Regions from separate parts of the Micromonospora musae genome, predicted to be linked through region 1. Evidence: riboswitches for the same ligand, from Rfam matches in the RefSeq annotation. Region 1 holds a riboswitch; each other region holds the start of a gene.
What was found. Region 1 has a riboswitch for cyclic di-AMP ahead of D7147_RS26860 (C39 family peptidase). Riboswitches for the same ligand answer to the same signal wherever they lie in the genome.
Positions count from the first base shown of each region.

Region 2: another riboswitch for cyclic di-AMP. It lies ahead of D7147_RS02490 (coiled-coil domain-containing protein); the one in region 1 lies ahead of D7147_RS26860 (C39 family peptidase).
Region 3: another riboswitch for cyclic di-AMP. It lies ahead of D7147_RS29690 (C40 family peptidase); the one in region 1 lies ahead of D7147_RS26860 (C39 family peptidase).

Region 1 is NZ_RAZS01000012.1:50,043-56,299, reverse strand. Features, by position in the region: gene D7147_RS26875 (acyltransferase family protein) at 168-1,328, shown strand; gene D7147_RS26870 (hypothetical protein) at 1,535-1,963, shown strand; gene D7147_RS26865 (hypothetical protein) at 2,112-2,885, shown strand; cyclic di-AMP (ydaO/yuaA leader) riboswitch at 3,283-3,427, shown strand; gene D7147_RS26860 (C39 family peptidase) at 3,667-4,500, shown strand; gene D7147_RS26855 (alpha/beta fold hydrolase) at 4,608-5,351, shown strand; gene D7147_RS26850 (CDP-glycerol glycerophosphotransferase family protein) at 5,362-6,257, opposite strand, start outside.
Region 2 is NZ_RAZS01000001.1:525,394-531,650, reverse strand. Features, by position in the region: gene D7147_RS02510 (hypothetical protein) at 1-10, opposite strand, end outside; gene D7147_RS02505 (hypothetical protein) at 282-650, opposite strand; partial or broken gene D7147_RS02500 (helix-turn-helix transcriptional regulator) at 1,127-1,447, opposite strand; gene D7147_RS02495 (carbonic anhydrase) at 1,621-2,274, shown strand; gene D7147_RS02490 (coiled-coil domain-containing protein) at 2,352-3,368, opposite strand; cyclic di-AMP (ydaO/yuaA leader) riboswitch at 3,372-3,503, opposite strand; gene D7147_RS02485 (YibE/F family protein) at 3,670-5,031, opposite strand; gene D7147_RS02480 (heavy metal translocating P-type ATPase) at 5,238-6,257, shown strand, end outside.
Region 3 is NZ_RAZS01000015.1:79,512-85,768, reverse strand. Features, by position in the region: gene D7147_RS29720 (VOC family protein) at 1-10, opposite strand, end outside; gene D7147_RS29715 (helix-turn-helix transcriptional regulator) at 64-1,071, shown strand; tRNA gene D7147_RS29710 (tRNA-Gly) at 1,186-1,259, opposite strand; gene D7147_RS29705 (zinc metalloprotease) at 1,508-2,488, shown strand; gene D7147_RS29700 (pyridoxamine 5'-phosphate oxidase family protein) at 2,562-3,125, opposite strand; gene dcd (dCTP deaminase) at 3,225-3,803, shown strand; gene D7147_RS29690 (C40 family peptidase) at 3,896-4,936, opposite strand; cyclic di-AMP (ydaO/yuaA leader) riboswitch at 4,949-5,086, opposite strand; gene D7147_RS29685 (N-acetylmuramoyl-L-alanine amidase) at 5,326-6,257, shown strand, end outside.

The DNA.
Region 1 (6,257 bases):
CGTACGACCGGCCGGCGGTCGTCATCCGCGCGGCGGATAGGGTGCCCCGAACGGGCGGCCCGGATCAGTGGCGCCGCCGGCGTGGCGGCCTCCGGGGCTCCGGGCGACGGCCGGGTCACGGGCGGCAGCCCGCACAGCTCGAGGCGCCGCCGGGGGAGGAGAGGTACATGCTGGTGACGGTGGGGCAGGCGAGCACGACGGCGACGGCGACACCGTCCGCCGGAGGCGGCGCTCCAGCCGGTCGCCTACCCTCCCTCACCGGACTGCGCTGGATCGCGGCGCTGCTGGTCTTCGGATTCCACGCCGGCACCATGCGGATCATCGCCGAGCCCGACTACCAGAGCGTGGTCAGCAAGGTCTTCAGCCTCGGACTGTCCGGAGTGGAGTTCTTCTTCATCCTCAGTGGCTTCGTGCTGGTCTGGTCGGCGCGGCCCGGGGAGCGGCGGCGGAACTTCTGGCGCCGCCGGTTCGCCAAGATCTGGCCGAACCACGCGGTGCTCTGGGCGCTGGCGCTGCTGGTGGCGCTCTGGTTCGCCGATCCGGTGCGGGTCGACGTCGCGGTGGAGAATCTCCTCCTGCTCCAGGCCTGGGACTTCCGGGGCGGCCACTTCTACAGCATGAACAACGTGAGCTGGTCGCTCTCCTGCGAGTTCTTCTTCTACCTCTGCCTACCGCTGGCGCTGCCGCTGGTCCGCCGGGCGCGGGCCGGGCTGCTCTGGGCGGTCGTCGTCGCGGTGCCGCTGCTGATCCTGGCGCTCTGGCCGGCTCAGTTGCTGGTGCCCGAGGAGTACCGCTGGTGGTTCACCCAGATCTTCCCGCTGACCCGGTCCCTGGAGTTCTGGATGGGGGTGGCCGCCGCCGAGCTGATGCTGCGCGGCCGGTGGCGCGGTCCACGGCTCCCCCTGGCCAGCCTCCTCTTCGTCGCCGTCTGGGTGGCCGCCGCCGGATGGATCCGCGCCGAGTTCTGGGCCGCGCTCCTGGCGGCCGCCTACCTCCTGGTCATCACCGCGGCGGCGGACGCCGACGTGCGCGGCCTCCGCTCGCCGTGGCGGTCCCGTCCGATGATCTGGCTCGGTGAGGTCTCCTTCGCCTTCTACCTCGTCCACGTCCTCGTCATGACGACCGTGCTGCGGTTGACCGGGGACTGGGGTGTCGGCCTGCCCGGGTGGTGGGGGCCGGCCGCCGTGCTCGGGTTCCTCCTGCTGAACCTGGTCCTGGCCGGGCTCCTGCACCGCTGGGTCGAGATGCCGATGATGCGCCGGCTCGGTCCACGCCGTGCCCGTCCGTCCGCGGCCCCCGCCGCCCCCGCCCCCGCCCGCTCCCGCTGACCGCGGGCCGAGCCGGCTCGACTCGCCTCGTCGAGCGGGCCGGACGGCCCCGCCGCCGCTCGGCTTCCCCGGCCCCGGGTGTCCCTCCGACTCGGTGCCAAACTGCCCCTGAGCTGGGACGTCCACCCTGGTCGGTGCGGTCGGCGCGGCGTCGCGACACGCCCGGCTACCGTGCGACTCCGGTGGTGCGGGGGTAGCGTTGCCCCATGCCTTCCTTCGCGCTCACCGATCCCCTGTGGTGGGTGGCGCGTTGGGCCGCTCGGTTGCTGGCCAGCCTCGCGGTGGCCGGCGCGTTGACCGTCGGGTCGCTGGCGCCGTTCGGGGCTCCGCACCCGCAGGCCACCACCGAGTCGCCGTCGCTCACCGGCTCGTGGGCCTGCGACTGCGCTCCCACGTTCGTCGGCGCGCCCGACTCCCCGGTCGTCGCCGTCGCGCACGGCACCGTCGCACCGCAGAGCACCGCCGAGGCCGCCGGCCCGCCGGCCGCCGCACCGTCCGCGCCCGGTGTCACAGTCGAGCCGTTCGCCCTGGTCGCACCGGTGGCCGCCGCGGTCGCCGTCGCGGCCACCGAGGCGCACCCGCAGCGCAACGCGATCCCGACCGTTCGAGCGCCCCGGGCCCCGCCCGGCGCCTGACCCGTCGGCGGGAGCAGGAAACCCTCCCGCCGCGCCCGCCGAACGCGTCAACCGCGCCCGCCCCGGCGCCCCGCGCGGCCGAGTCGGCCCCGCCCCGGGTGGCCGGGCGGCTTCCCGCATTCGCGTCTGCCTGCCCCGAGGTGTCGACATGGAGAAAACCGTCCTCTACCAGTTCCTCGTCGAGGTGCCGCAGGCCGCCGCCATCTGGTCGGCCCTGCTGGTACTGGCCCTGATCGTGCTCACCGTGCTGGTCGCCCGCCCCGAACGCGACCGCCCGGAGGACGACCGGAGCGCCCCGACCGTGCCGTCCGACCGGGAGTTGGCGACGGCCGAGGCGACAGACCTGCGCCGGTACGCCGAGGAGGTGGCGGTCGCCGCCGCGGGCGCGGCGCAGACCGCCCGACGGAGACGGGACGCGTGGTCGACCGCCCAGGCCGATCTGGACCGGGCCTGGGCGGCGTACGACGAGGCCGACAGCGCCGCCCGCCGGTTCGCCGGCGCGGGCGCCCTGCCGACGCCCCGCACGCCCCACACCCCAGCGGAGTACGCGGCCCGGGAGCGGCACCTGCACCGGGCGGCCACGGCGGCGTACTGGCGGGGCGATCTCACCCTGCGCCAACTCGGCGACGTCTTCGGACACCGCGACGGCTGGGATCCCCGTCTGCACCCGGTCGAGCAGGAGGTGCGCCTGGCCCGGGTGGTCCGGGACGGCCGGCTGGCCGGATACCGGGCCGCTCAGGAGCGGGAGCGTCGCGCCTGGCGGGACGCCGAACTCGCCGCCGAGGCGGCCCGCGCGCTGGCCACCGAGGCGTACGCGGCGGCGGTCCGCGTCCGGCCGGGCCGGTCGACGGCGACCCGGCCGGCGAGCACCGCCCCCGCCCGCCTGGTGACCGCCCGTTGGCACCCGGCGAGGGTCGGCTGACCGGGCCGCTCCCCGACCGACTCGTCTCCTGGAAGATCGGGCGGCCCGGTCGTCCGGACCCCGCACCTCAGGGTGGGAGTTGATCGCCGTGCCGGCGGATGTCGGTCGAATTCCGCCGGCAACTCCGTGAGCCCGGTCACAACGGCCCGGAAACGGTCAGCGGGTCCAGCCGGTTCGAATCATCCCGGCCCTTTGACAAGGTTGTCGTCGGCCCGTCCTGTTGCGCCCCCCGAACGCCGCCGTAACTGCCCGTCCCATTGAGTCCCGTCAGCGGCCAAACGCCCGGAAAAATTGTCAGACGGAACAGGTTTAAGCAGGTGGCGAAGGGTTGGCAGGCTCCTCGTCGACCAGTAGTGTCGGCCCGTCCGGTGCGGTACCCGATCGCAAGAGGCGACGCCGCGCCGACCCGCCTAATCGTTGTTCTTCACGAGCCGGGGACCCACATGTACGTCCGGGGTGAATCCGCGAGCCACGGCCCGCGGTAGGGCGATCTTCCCGCCCGAATCCGTCAGCTAACCCGGTAGGCGGTGCCGGAAGGAGTTCCATCCCTGTGGTGCACGAACCCACCCCTCGGCCGTCCCCGAACCTCCACGGCGCCCCGGTGCCCGCGCTCGCCCGCCTCGTAGCGGCGAGCTGATCCGGCACCCGCGTCACGCCGCCCGGTCCACCGGGCGATCCCCTGAGCGATCCACCAACCGCACGCGGACCAGGTCCGCGCGGTGACGCCTACCCGATTCCCGGTACGGCGGCCGGTCGCTCACCCCCGAACCGTGGAGGAACCGTGAAGCACACCCTGAAGCGTCAGCTCCGTCGCCTGGCCGCCGCGCGGCCGTACCAGATCGCCGCCGCCTCGGCCGCGGCGCTGGTGCTGGCGACCACCACCGGCGCCCTGCTCAACGGCGCCGACGAGGCGCCCGCCGCGCAGCGCGCCTCCGCCGCGGTCGCGGCCGAACTGCGCAGCGACGCCGGCATCGCCTCGCTCAGCGAGCAGCAGCCCACCACACCGGCGGCCGACTCGCCCACGGCCAGCTCGCCCACCGCCGGCGCACCGGCGGCGAAGAAGGCCGCGAACCCCGACCTGACCCGCAAGCCGACCCCGCCGAAGCCGCCGTCGAGCAAGGTCCTCGACTACGACTACCAGGCGCAGACCACCTTCTACTACTGCGGGCCCGCCGCCACCCGCAACGCGCTCAGCGCCACCGGCATCGAGCGCGGCCAGGACGACCTCGCCACGCAGCTCGGCACCACCGAGATGGGCACCAACTCCGCCGAGGACACCACCCGGGTGCTGAACGCGGTGGTCAAGGGCAACCCGTACAAGACCACCATGTTCCCGACCGCGCCGCGTCCCGCCCAGATGGACCGGCTCCAGGCCGACATCGTCCGCGCCATCACCGACGGGCGCGGCGTGGTCGCGAACATCGTCGGCGACGCCGTCGACACCGACGGCGGCTGGCACTCCTTCGGCGGCGGGCACTACATCGCCGTCGTCGGCTACCGGGACCAGGGCCGCACCGTGAAGATCGCCGACTCGGCGAACCCGGCGGTGCCGTCGTACTGGATCACCACGATCGACCTGGCGAACTGGATCACCTCCCGCGGTTACTCCGCCTGACGATCGCGTTCACCTCGGGCGCCGGCACCTGATCAAGGGGCCGGCGCCCGTCGTCGTACCGGATCTCCACCCTCGCCCTGCCGACGCCGCGATGGCAGACTGCGTCCATGACCGACGCCGGTGCCCGTACGCCCGGCCGGCCCGCGCTCCTGCTGCTGCACGGCATGGGCGCGACCGGCGAGGTGTGGCTGCCCTGGGCGGCCCTGCTGGAACGCCGGTGGGAGGGGCGCTGGCTGGCGCCGGACCTCGCCGGCCACGGCACCTCACCACCGCTGCCCGCCTACGACTTCGGCACGCTGGCCGAGCGGGTGGCCGAGGCGCTCGCACCGGACGACCGCCTGATCGTGCTGGGGCACTCGCTCGGCGGCGTGGTCGGCCTGACGCTCGCCGCGCGGGACGCCGGATTACCGGTCGCCGCTGTCGTCGGGCTCGGCATCAAGGCGGTCTGGTCCGGCGCCGAGTTGGCGAAGGCGCGGGAGCTGGCCGCCCGTCCGGTCGCCTGGTACGCCGACCGCGACGCCGCCGCCGAGCGCTACCTGCGGGTCTCCGGGCTGGCCGGACTGGTCGCCCCCGACGATCCGAGGGTGACGGCCGGGCTGCGCCAGGTGGATGGGCGCTGGCGACTGGCCATGGACCCCGCGGCGTTCGCGGTCGGCGAGCCGGACCTGTCGGCGCTGCTCGCCGCCACCGACGTGCCGATCCTGCTGGCGCGCGGCGAACACGACCCGTTGGTCACCGACGCGCAGCTGCGGCGCTACGGGGTTCCGGTCGCCACGCTTGCCGGGCTCGGCCACAACGCCCACGTCGAGGACCCGGAGGCGGTGCTGGCGCTCGTCGAGTCGTACCGCTGAGCGGCCGGCCTCAGGCGGTCGGCAGGGGTGCCGCCTCCGCTGCGGCCGGCCGGCCGACGCGCGGCGTCGGCGTCCGTCCGGCCGGCTCCAGCTCGCGCCGGGCGGCGGCGAGGAAGGCCTCGGCGTACGACTCGGCCGGGAAGTCGCCGAGGTAGCGTCGCCGGGTCTCCCAGCGCTGCGCGGAGAGCGGGTCGGTGTCGAGCAACCGGTCCAGCACCTCGTCCAGGTCGGCCATGTTCCGGCGCAGCACGTACCCGGCGGCCGCCAGCGGGAACCGCTCGGTGAACGCGTCGCCGTCGGCCCCCATGTCCGTCACCGCGAACGGCTTGCCGGAGTAGAGGTAGTCCGAGATGACTCCGGAGACGTCGGAGACCAGGGCGTCGGAGCGGTTCACGCACTCCACCAGGCTCAGGTCCCGGCTCGCGGCCGCGCCCCAGAGGTGCTGCCGGCCGGTCCGGGCCCGGTCGGCGGCGAGCAGCTCGGTCAGCCGGCCGAGCTGCCGGGCGGACGCCGGGTTCTGCGTGGTGTACGGGTGTGCGCGCAGGATGACCGTCGCGCCCCGGTCCAGCAGCCGCCGCAGCAGCGGCTCGGCCACCGGCAGCGAGCAGTAGTCGGCGTCCGCGTGGTGGCCGGTCCAGGTCGGGGTGTAGAGGACGGTGCGGGGGGTCAGCGCGGGCAGCCGCTCGGTGCGAACCTCGATCGACTCGACCTGCGGGCGGCCGACCACCACGAACTTCTCCGCCGGGATCTCCACGCCGACGCGCGCGTACCGCTCGATCGCGGCCTGCCCGGCCACGAAGATCCGGTCGAAGATCGCGGAGACCGGGTTGGCGCTCGGCGCCTTGTCGCTGTCGCCGTGGTGCAGCTGCACGTGGGTCAGCTGGGTGAACCGGATGAAGTGGCTGT
Region 2 (6,257 bases), on a different contig from region 1:
TCTGCATCATCTGCACCTCGTGGTCGGTTGTCGGTAATGGACGATCTGACCCGCTGGTGAGCGGAGGGAAGATTCGGGGGCCGGTCCCGCACCGCTCCGTGACGCGGAGGTCGGTGGTGCGGGACGCACGGCGGCCATCCGGTGTGCGGGTTCGGCGGTCGAGCCGGGCGACGCAGCGGTCAGGCCGTTGCGGGCGAACGACGCCGGCCAGGGCTTACGGCGCGAACGGCCTCGGCCACGGCCGTGGTGGGCCGTCGGTGCCGGGGCGGATGGCCCTCGGGTCAGGCGAGCGGAGGGCCCCGGCGACCGGGCGCGGCGCGGCCGGCGTCGATCGCCGGGAGAGCCTCGGGCATCGCCGTCAGGGTGCCGACCGCCGGGGTGGCGAGCAGCGGCCGGTCGGCCGGACGGTGCGCGGGAGCCTCGGCCGGGGTCAACCGCTCGGCGGCCGGCGCGATCTCGGGTCGCAGCACCTCGACCTGGCTGCTGACCGAGGTGGGCTGGAGCTGGGCGGCGGTGGCCGGCGGCCCGGCCGGGGCCGCGGCGCCGAGGCCGACGGCGAGCGCGAGCGTGGCCACGGCGAGCCGGGTCAGCTCGCCCAACGTGCGCAGCGTGGCCCGCCAGGTGGGGCGGGCGGACGCTACGGACAGCACGGGACCAACCTACCGCTCTCGGCCGTCGGGCGCAGCCTGGCCGGAACCACCGCCGACGTGACCGTGCCCACCCGTCCTCATCGGACGGACGGTCACCGGTGACCGACGGCGGGCGCGACCGCGGCCCGGCCACCTCGCGGCATCCGGGCCTCGGTCGAGTCGATCAACCGTCCAGGTCACCGGTCCCGGCGTCGTCGACGTCGGACCGGCCCGGGTCGGTCGCGGGCCCGGCGGTGGCGGACCGGGCCGTGTCGGCGGTGGCCCGCCGACTCAGGTGTCGGACCGGCCGCCGTCGGCCGTGGGCCCGGGATCGTCGGCGTCGGACCGGCCCGGGTCGGTCGCGGGCCCGGCGGTGGCGGACCGGGCCGTGTCGGCGGTGGCCCGCCGAGTCAGGTGTCGGACCGGCCGCCGTCGGTCGTGGGCCCGGGATCGTCGGCGTCGGACCGGCCGCCGTCGGCCGTGGACCCGGCGACGGCGGTGTCGGGCAGCTCGGTGAAGAGAGCAAGCAGGGCCCCGACCTCGAGGTCGGCCTCGGCCGGATGGCGGAACCGGCCGGCTGGGTTGAGGGTGTACTCGTTGCGGCGCCCCACCCGGGTCCGGCTGAGATAACCGCCGGCCTCCAGGTCGGCGACGATCGCCTGGGCGGCCCGCTCGGTGACCCCCACCTCGTCCGCGACGTCCCGCAGCCGCGCGGTGGGATTGCGCGCGATGGCGAGCAGCACATGTCCATGATTGGTGAGGAACGTCCAGTTCCGGGTGCCGCCGTACCCGCTCGCGCTCGTCGCCATGGCCGTCATCGTAGGGCCCGGCCCATCCCTCCGATTCCATCGATCGTGACCCGTCCGCGAATACCTGAAACGCAAATCACGTATACCTTGACGTGTCTCCGGGTGGGTGTGACCGTGGACGGGAGCCCGCGGCGGTCACCGTGGGTGATCACACCGATCGCATAGGAAGTCGAGGTGCGGGGATGAGTGGACCCGAAACGCCGGTGCTGCGTCCGGAGCAGGCGCTCGCCGAGCTGATCGAGGGCAACCACCGCTTCGTCACCGGCACCCCGAGCCACCCCAACCAGGACGCCGGCCACCGGGCCGCGGTCGCCGACGAGCAGCACCCGTTCGCGGTGATCGTGGGCTGCTCCGACTCCCGCCTCGCCGCCGAGATCATCTTCGACCGTGGGCTGGGCGACCTCTTCGTGGTGCGTACGGCCGGGCACACCACCGGGCCGGAGGTGCTGGGCAGCGTCGAGTACGCGGTCACGGTGCTGCGCGCGCCGCTGGTCGTGGTGCTCGGGCACGACTCGTGCGGGGCCGTGAAGGCGGCCCGGGAGTCGCTCGACACCGGCACGCAGCCCCCCGGTCACCTGGGCGCGGTGGTGGACGCCGTGCTGCCCAGCCTGCGTCGCGCCGCCGCCGAGGGGGTCGACGACCTCGACCGGATCATCGACCTCCACATCGCGCAGACCGTCGAGGCGCTGCTCGAGAACTCGGCAGTGCTGGCCGCCGAGGTCGAGGCCGGGCGGTGCGGGGTGGTCGGCATGTCGTACCGGCTCGCCGCCGGCGAGGTCCGTCAGGTCGCCGGGGTGCTTCCGCCCGCGGCGGGCGCGGATCCGACGGCGGGCTGACACCCTCCACGACGCCAGGAGAAGCGAGAGGGCCGCCCCGCGAATGCGGGGCGGCCCTTGCCGTTCTCAACCGGTCGCTACAGCAGCGACATGTGCACGTGGTCCGTGTGGTTGGACGGGCCGCTGTAGGACTTCCAGCCGGTGGCCGGGAACCAGATCTGCCGGTTCCAGATCACGTAGTAGATGCCGAGCCGGTCGGCGTTGCGAATGAGGAACGCGGCGACGTTGTTGCCGTACATCCGGGTGTCGTCGTTGTGCCAGGGCGAGAAGCCGCTCTTCTGCAGGGACCAGTCGCAGGCCCGGCCCTTCGGGTGCTCCCACGGCCCGCCCGGTCGGTAGCAGCCGACGAACCGGTTGAAGCCGGCTCGCTTGACCTCCTTGTAGGCGTGCAGCGTGCGGGGCGTGATGCAGCCCGAGGTGGTCGGGTCGGGCTCACTGCACGACATCGGCTTCCAGTCGCCGTCGGCCGTCCGGCCGGGACCCATCCTCGCCACCGGCGAGGTGGCCGAGACGAGACCGCCGGTGAAGCCCTTTCCGCCGACCAGGGCCAGGGCCTTGTCCGCCTCGCGCTTCTGCTTGGCCATGATGGCGGCCTGCTTCTGCTGCTCGCGGACCTCGGTGTCGATCGCCAGCTTGGCGAGCTCGGCGCGGTGCTTGACCTCGTTGATCCGGGACAGCTTCTGCGAGTTGACCATGTTGAGTTCGTCGAGGCCCATCACCCGCTCCACGAAGGAGTCCGGGTCGTTGCTCGACAGCAACATCCCGACCGCGCCCATCCGACCGGTGCGGTACGACTGGGCGGCGACCTGGCCGACCTGCGGCGCCAACGCGTTCAGCTCGGCCTCGGCCCGCTTGACGTCCAGGCCCAGCTCCACCTGGCGCTTCTTGGACTTCTCCAGCTTGGCCTTGGCCGCGGTGTAGTTGCGGTTCGTCGTCTCGACGACGTCGGTGAGCAGTGGCGGGTCGTCGTCCTCGTGCCCGGACGGAACGGCCGGCTTGGGTGCGGCGGACGCCGGGAGGGGCCCGGCGAGCACGGTCAGCGCGGCGATCACGGCCACCACGGGTATCAACCAGCGGCGTAGGGGTGCCGTCACAGTTTTCCCTTCCGTCGACCGCCGACCGGGTTAGCTGACGGGTTCGGGGCGGAAGTGGCCCCTACCGCTGACGCGGACTCACCCCAGGTACCTGGGTTCCCGGCTCGCCGTCCGGCGATTGGGCGGTGGTACCGCAGGCGCCGCTGCGCGCCTTCGGCGGTTACCGGCAGCGAGGTTACCCGAGAGCCCGGCCGGGGAGCTACGCCCGGATGCCGACTAAAGGCGTCATTTCGCCATAGCGCTGGGTAACCAGTGGCGCAGCTGCCAGGCCGGCGAGCCTGCGCGGTCACGTTGAGGAGTGTCACCATGCGCTCTCCGTTCTCCTGTCCGGGTCGGGCCGGCCACCGGGGGTGGCGGGGGGTGGGATCGGGCTCGGGTCGTGTCGCCCGGCGCCCAGCGCCTCCAACACGTCGCTCCGGTCCGGGGCGGGCCGGGTGGTCGGGTGGGTGGGCTTCGCCTCGCCGTCGGCCGGTGCGGCGACTGAGCGTCCGGCCGTCGTGACGATCGCGGCCAGGCCGGTGGTGAGCGGGACGGCGGCGATCAGCCCGAGCGTCGCGACCGCGCTACGGACGATCTCCTGGGCCAGGAACTCGCTGGTGAGGAGCTGACCCACCGGGCGCGAGTCGGCGGTGAGCAGGAGCAGCAGCGGCAGCGAGGCGCCCGCGTACGCGAGCACGATGGTGTTCACCGTGGACGCGATGTGCGCGCGGCCGACCCGGGTCGCGGCCCGGTAGAGCTGGAGCCGGGACAACCCCGGGTTCGCGTGGGCCAGCTCGGTGACCGTGGCCGCCTGGGTGACCGTGACGTCGTCGAGCACGCCGAGCGACCCGATGATGATCCCGGCGAGCAGCAGGCCCCGCAGGTCCACGTCGCCGCGGAACATCGAGAGCGTCAGGGCGTCCTCGCTGCCGAAGCCGGTGAGGTGGGTGGCGGCGGTGGCAGCCGCGCCGAGGACGCCGGTGAGCACCAGGCTGCCGAGGGTGCCGAGCACGGCGACCGAGGTCTGCGCGGTCACGCCGTGCGTCAGGTAGAGCACCACGAACATGATCAGGGCGGCGCCGACCACGGCGACCAGCAGCGGTGAGTGCCCCGCGCCGATGCCGGGCAGGACGAAGGTGAGCAGGATGCCGAAGCTCGCGGCGAGGCCGGCGAGCGCGGCCAGGCCCCGCCACCGTCCGAACGCGACGATCGCCCCGGCGAAGATCAGCGCCAGCCAGACGAGCGGCTGGCCGCGCTGGTGCTCGGCGACGTTCCAACTCGACGACGAGGGGTCGGTCGGATCGGTCAGCTGCACCATGATCACCTCGTCGCCCGCCTCGACGACCGGTGCCCCCGGACCGTCCGGGACCGGCGCCTCGACCTGCTGACCGGCGGCCGGGCCGTCCTGCACACGTACGGTCACCGTGCCGCAGCGCTGTGGCCGTCCACCGGGCGTCCCCTCCGGCGTCTCCGACACCGGGGAGCAGGCCTCGCTCACCACCCGGGTGACGGTGCCGTGATACCGGGCCGGATCGCCGCTGCCCTCCGTCTCCGGAACGTCGCGGGGCCAGAGCACCAGGGCGGCGACCACGGTGGCGAGGACGAGCGGGACGACCGTCACGAGGAGGATCCGTCGCACCCCCGGTGGGGTGGACGGTGCGGGACGGCTGTGGTCGGCGCCCATTACGAATCTCCCAACGAATCCGGGGCAGGGTACGTGCCGGTGGGGCGATCGGCTCAGCGGCGCGGGACCGCCCCGCCACGAAAGATCCGGAGAGTCATCGTCGGAATGCTAACCATGGCGACCCTCCGGCGCCTGTTCACGCCGACGGTGTCACGTCATGACGGCGAAGGCCCCCACGGCGGCGGCCGACGGGGCATGTTGGGTTCATGGCCGCAGATCCGTCACCGCACCACCCGGGCGCAGCCGAGCCGGACCACGGCCGGGGTGGCCACGACAAGCACGCCGGCCACGACCCGGCGATGTTCCGGCGGCGGTTCTGGATCTGTCTGGCGCTCACCGTGCCGGTCGTGGTCACCAGCCACATGGTCATGGAGTGGCTCGGTTACCGGCTCGACGCGCCGGGCCTCACCTGGGTCGGGCCGGTGCTCGGCTCGGTGGTGTTCTGGTGGGGTGGCTGGCCGTTCCTGGTCGGCGCGGTACGCGAGGTGCGGGACCGGGCGCCGGGCATGATGCTGCTCGTCGCCATGGCGATCACCGTCGCGTACGGCGCGTCGCTCGCCACCAGCCTGGGCGCCTTCGACCTGGACTTCTGGTGGGAGCTGGCGGCTCTGGTCACCATCATGCTGCTCGGACACTGGCAGGAGATGCGGGCGATCGGGCAGGCGCGCGGGGCGCTCGCGGCGCTCGCCGCACTCCTGCCCGACCAGGCCGAGCGGGTCACCGAGGACGGCCGGACCGAGCCGGTGCCGGTGACCGGCCTGCGGGTCGGTGACGTGGTGCTGGTCCGGCCCGGTGGCCGGGTGCCGGCGGACGGACGCGTGGTGGACGGCGCCGCCGAGCTGGACGAGTCGATGATCACCGGGGAGTCCCGGCCGGTGTCCCGGTCCGTCGGCGATCGGGTGGTGGCGGGCACGGTGGCCGCCGACTCGGCGCTGCGGATCCGGGTCGAGGCGGTCGGGGAGCAGACCACGCTGGCGGGCATCCAACGCATGGTCGCCGAGGCGCAGCAGTCCAGCGGGCGGGCCCAGGTGCTGGCCGACCGGTTCGCCGCGGCGCTGTTCTACGTCGCCATGGCGACAGCCGTGGTGACGGTGCTGGCGTGGACGTTGATGGGCCGGGGCGACGAGGCGGTGGTCCGGGCCGTCACCGTGCTGGTCATCGCCTGCCCGCACGCACTCGGTCTGGCGATCCCGCTGGTGATCGCGCTCTCCACGGCGGTGGCCGCG
Region 3 (6,257 bases), on a different contig from region 1:
ACTTGCCCACGTTAGACCCGATACCGGACAGAATCGGTCCAGTATTCACGCTAGGTTCAGGGCGTGGCTCGACCTACTGCTCAGGTCCTCACCCTGCTGGAGCTCCTGCAGTCGGGCGGCATCCGGACGGTGGCCGAGCTCGCCGACCGGCTGGGCGTCGACGGGCGCACCGTGCGGCGGTACGTGGGCCACCTGATCGACCTCGACGTGCCCGTCGAATCGGTGCGCGGTCGCTACGGCGGGTACCGACTCGCTCCCGGGTACCGCATGCCCCCACTCATGCTCAGCGACGACGAAGCCCTCGCCGTACTGCTCGGTCTGCTGGCGGGTCGCCGAAGCGGGCTGATGACCACGGCCGGCACGGCGAGCGAGACGGCCGCAGCCAAGATCCGCCGGGTACTGCCCGAGCGCCTCGCCCGCCGGCTCGACGCCGTGCTCGAGACCCTCGCCTTCACGGCTCCGCTCGGCGAGCTCGCCGCCCCGCAGACGGCCGTCCTGCTCGCTGTCGCCGATGCGGTCCGCTACCACCGGCCGATCTCGATCAGATACACCGCCGCCGACGGCCGACGCAGTCAACGCACGCTGCACCCGTACGGGCTCGTCGCCCATTCGGGACGGTGGTACGTCACGGGCACGGACCCCGAGATCGGCGAGGACCGCACGTTCCGGCTCGATCGCATCACGGACGCGCGGACCCTGCCCGGCTCGTTCGAGCCGGTCGCCGGAATCGATCCGGCGCAGCGCCTCCTCTCCGCGCTCGCCGAGGCCCCGTACCGGTATGAGGTGACCCTGCGGATCAAGGCGACGGTGGAGCAGATCCGCAGCCGACTTCCCGCCAGCGTGGCGAGCATCGAGGAGCCCCCGGCGGACGCGGATCCCGGGGCCGAGGGCTGGCTCCGCGTCGAACTGCGCGCGGAGCGGCTCGACTGGCTGCCTCCGCTGCTCGCCTCGCTCGACCGGCCGTTCATCATCGAGCGGCCGGACGAACTCCGCGGCCTCATCAGCGCGCTCGCCGACCGACTCGCGGCCTCCGCCCACAGAGTCCGTCCCGCACCCGACGACAGCCCCTGAGGCCTGGTCGCAGAGCCCTTGGCGTCGAGCGCTTATCGGCATGGCGAGCGAACGGCGATAGACAAAGCGAAGGCCCAGCGTCGGGAATTGCTTCCTGACCTGGGTCTTTGCCGTTGGAGCGGGTGACGGGAATCGAACCCGCACTGTCAGCTTGGGAAGCTGATGTTCTGCCATTGAACTACACCCGCAAGCGGCACCACTGTACCCGAGTCGCCAGCCTCCCGCATCCAGGTACCCCCGCGGCGCAGCGGCCGACCGCCAGGCCGGGCGGGCCGCGTCGGACGGCGTCCAAGGCGACGCCCCCGGTCCGCCAGATACTTTCACCACGGCAATATATAGGTGTTCTCAAATCTCTCGATGGCTTGTAACGTCTGCCTCACGTTCTCAGCCACGGCGTGACACACCTCCCGTCGCGCCGCCAGAAAGAGGTGGGCCCATGGGACTCCGTCCCAACCTGCTGACCCGGCGTGCCGCCGGCGTCGCCTCCACGACCCTCGCGCTGCTGCTCAGCACGGCAGCGGTCGGCGTCGCTCCGGCCGCTTCGGCCTTCTCCGCCGCCCCTGGAGGCACCTGCGTCGAGCCGGCCGACGCGCACGCCGACGCCCGCGTCAAGGCCGGCGGCGCCGCGAAGCACGAACCGAACGAGCTGACCGCCGCGCAGATCAAGGAGCGGGAGGCCGACCTGGCCGCCGCGCTGCGTGAGCGCGCCAGCCGGCGTACGGGTGCTGTCGTGCCGCTCGCCACCGTCACGATCCCGGTGGTCGTGCACGTGATCCAGGAGAACAACACGCGGGCCGGCGGCAACATCCCGGACTCGATGATCCAGAGCCAGATCACCGTGCTCAACCAGGCGTACAGCGGCGCGACCGGCGGGGCGGTCACGGCCTTCGCCTTTCAGCTGAGCAAGATCAACCGGGTGGTCAACCCGTCGTGGTACCCGATCCTCGAAGGCTCCTCGGCCGAGCGCTCGATGAAGTCGTCGCTGCGTGAGGGTGGCAAGAACACCTTGAACCTCTACCTGGGCGACGTGACCCCCGGCCTGCTCGGCTGGGCGACCTTCCCGCAGCAACGGCTCAGCAGCACCGACGGCGTGGTCGTGCTCAACGAGTCGCTGCCCGGCGGCACCGAGCCCAACTACAACCAGGGCGACACCGGCACCCACGAGGTCGGCCACTGGCTGAACCTCTACCACACCTTCCAGGGCGGCTGCTCCGCCTCGGGCGACGGCGTCGCGGACACGCCGGCCGAGGCCTCACCGGCGTACCAGTGCCCGACCGGTCGGAACACCTGCAGCGCGGCCGGCCTGGACCCGATCACGAACTTCATGGACTACACCTACGACTCGTGCATGTACCAGTTCACCCCTGGGCAGGCGAGCCGCATGTTGACCGCGTGGAACGCCTACCGCGCGGCCTGACGTCGACGCGTACGACCGGTGCCGGCCCCGTCGCCACGGGGCCGGCACCGGCGTTTCGCCCCCCAGGACGCGGTCAGGCCGCCGAGCGCTGGACGTCGCGGCGCCCGCGGCGGCCGGGTCGGGTCTGCGGCACCACGGGGGTGGGGCCGAGCCGCCGATCGTCGGCATGCGGGTCGAGCCAGACCTGCACCGCCGGACGGCCGTGCCCCTCGCCCGGCCCGCCCGCGCTGCCGGCGTCACGCCGGGAGAGCATCGCCACGTCGACGGTGAACTCGAAGAGCCGCCAGTCGACCTGCGGCGCGGCCCCGGCCCGGGCCGCGAGCCGGGCCACGCGGGCCTGGTCGGTGACCGGCCGGGCCTGCCCCGCCACGTAGGCCTCGTCGTCGCTCTCCTCCGGCGGGAAGGAGTGCAGCGCGTAGCGGCCGTCCCGCTCCAGGTCACGCCGCTTCGGCGAGTCGATGATGAAGCAGAAGAGCCCCTCGTCGGTGATCACCGGCGACACCGGGTGCACCCGGGGCCCGCCGTCGGCACGGACCGTGGCCAGGTAGCCGAAGCCCGGACCGTACTGCTGCATGAGAACGCGGATCCCGTCGGCGAGCCGGGGCTCGTCAGCGGCGAATTCGGACCAGGAAGCCATGCGGGCATTCTATCGAACAAATGTTCTAGAGGCGACGCGACGCGCTGGTCACGGGCACCGGATTCGAGCTGTCCGAACGTGCCTCGCTATGGTGGTCCGATGCTGCTCTCCGACCGCGACCTGGTCTCCGAGATCAAGGCCGGCTCGCTCGGGCTGGAGCCGTTCGAGCCCACCCTGGTGCAACCGTCGAGCATCGACGTACGTCTCGACCGGCTCTTCCGGGTCTTCAACAACCACCTCTACACCCACATCGATCCGGCACAGCAGCAGGACGACCTGACGTCGGTGGTCGAGGTCCCCGACGGGGAGCCGTTCGTGCTGCACCCGGGGGAGTTCGTGCTCGCCTCGACGCTCGAGGTCATCTCACTCGGCGAGCAGCTCGCCGGCCGGCTGGAGGGCAAGTCGAGCCTGGGCCGCCTCGGTCTGCTGACCCACTCCACCGCCGGCTTCATCGATCCGGGGTTCTCCGGCCACGTGACCCTGGAGCTGTCGAACGTGGCGAACCTTCCGATCACGCTCTGGCCAGGCATGAAGATCGGCCAGCTCTGCATCTTCCGGCTCTCGTCGCCCGCCGAGCACCCGTACGGTTCGGCCGTCTACGGCTCGCGCTACCAGGGGCAGCGCGGCCCGACCCCGAGCCGGGCCTGGCAGAACTGGCGTACCTGGCCCACCCGCTGACCGACCGACCGGCCGACCAGGCTGCTCGTTCACGGAAAGAGTGGTCATTCGCGCGCGGATGACCACTCTTTCCGTGAACGTGCGCGGACGCGTCAGTCGGGACGGCCGAAGCTGTGGATCGGGCCGTCGTCGACCTTCTTCATCTTGACCGGCACTCCGGCCTGGGAGGCGTGCACCACCCATCCGCCGCCGACGTACATGCCGACGTGGTGCAGGTCGCTGTAGTAGAAGACGAGGTCGCCGGGGCGGAGGTCGGCCCGGCTCACCGTCTTCGTCGCCCGGCGCTGCTGCGCGGCGTTGTGCGGCAGCGACACCCCGGCCTTGGCCCAGGCCGCGAGCATGAGCCCCGAGCAGTCGTACGAGTCGGGGCCGTCGGCCCCCCAGACGTAGGGCTTGCCGATCTGGGCGCAGGCGAACTTCACCGCCACCCCGGCCGCGCCACCCGGATAGGTGGCCGGGCACGGGGCCGGCCGCAGCGAGCCACCGCCACCGTTGCCGTACACCTTGATGCGCAGCTTCTGCAGCCGCTCGATCTCGGTGTTGATCTGCTTCTTCTTCGCCGCCAGCTGGGCCTCGGTACGGGTCAGCTCGGTGACCAGCTCGTCCAGCGGCGCCTTCTGCCGGGCCAGTTGGTCGCGCAATTCGACGACCTGGGCGACGTCCTGCTGCTGGTTGTGGGCGAACCGGTCGAGCAGCTCCAACTGCCCGACGACGTCACCCGGCGACTGGCTGCCGAGCAGCGCGTTGACGGTCGAGAGGTTCTCGCCCTTGTACGCCCGCACCGCGAGCACGCCGACCTTGTTCATGGCCTGGTCGATCCGGAGCTGCAGTGGCTTGATCCGGGCGGCGAGCGCATCGGCCTGCCGACGCTTGGCGGTGAGTTCCTGACGGGTCGCGTTGTGCCGCTCGATGACGGGTTCGAGCTTGTTCCAGTCCTGGTCGATCTGGCGCTCGATCTCGGCGACCGACGGGTCCGCGTGGGCCGCGGTGGCGCCGCCGCCGAGGACGACGCCGATGCCGACGAGGGCGGCGAGGACGGTGGTGAAGCGGGACCAGCGTGGACGCGGCGCACCCGTCGTCGGGCCGGCTGTCGCCGGCCGTCCGGACGGAGGCCGCGGGGCATGGTGGGCCACCGGGCTCCGTACTCCTTCTTCCCTGACCGCCTACCGGGTTAGCTGACGGGTTCGGGCGGGAAGGTCGGCGCCCTACCGCAGTGGCTGCGGATTCACCCCGGGAACCTGGGTCCCCGGCTCGCTCGGGGAGCGACTCGGCGGTGTCGGACCGTTACCGCCCTGGTTGGACGGACCTGTTGCCGGCCGACGATTGACCAGACTAGAGACCCTCGTTACCGATCCGCAACCCTTCAGGCGGTGACACTCCGTGCATGGCGCGGCGGAACGCACTCTCCGTGCGAATCTCGAAGATTTTTTTCCTATGCGATGGGCAGATCGAAAGGTATTGACCGAGGCGGGCCGGCGGAGCGAAGGTGACCAATACCTGACCCGTCCTTACTGGGGGCCCGATGCATCGATCAACCATCTCCAGGAGCAGGCGCGCCCTGCTCGCCGCCGCGGTGGTCAGCGCCACCGCGGCCGTGCCACTGACCGGCGTCCCGGCCAACGCCGCGCCGGCCGGCGACCGCCAGCAGCAGTACGTCGCCGCAGCGACCGCATACGGGGTGCCGGAGAGCGTCCTGCTCGGCGTCTCGTACCTGGAATCCAGGTGGGACACCCACGCCGGCACGCCCAGCACGAGCGGCGGCTACGGCCCGCTGCACCTCACCGACGCGGCTCACGTCGCGAACCTGCCCGCCGCTTCGCACGTCGACGAGGGCGAGGACCCGCGCGGTGACACGTCCCGGCCGTTGACCCTCGGTGCGCCGAAGAAGTCCGCAGCCGACGCACCCGCACCCGCGGCGCTACGGACCCTCCAGGCCGCTGCGGCGCTCACCGGGGCCGACGCCGAGGCACTCCGCACCGACCCCGCCACCAACATCCGGGGCGGCGCGGCCCTGCTCGCCTCGTACCAGGAACAGCTGGGCGGCCCGGTGGGCGCGGCGACCGACCCGGGGGCCTGGTACGCGGCGGTGGCCCGCTACTCCGGCGCGGAGACCGAGGAGACGGCGACCGCCTTCGCCGACGAGGTGTACGACCAGATCCGACTCGGCGCGAGCCGACGTACCGACGACGGGCACCAGGTCACCCTCCGCGCACGGAAGGTGACCACGGAGACCGGCGCGCTGCATCGGCTCGGGCTGCGCGAGCCGCAGGGGCGCGCCGGAGTCGAGTGCCCGGCGCGGCTCGGCTGCGAGTGGATCCCCGCGCCGTACGAGCAGTACGGCCCGACCGTCGGCGACTACGGCAACCACGACCTGGGTGACCGGCCGGCGCAGCAGAAGATCGAGTACATCGTCATCCACGACACCGAGGGGTACTACCAGCCCAGCGTCGGCCT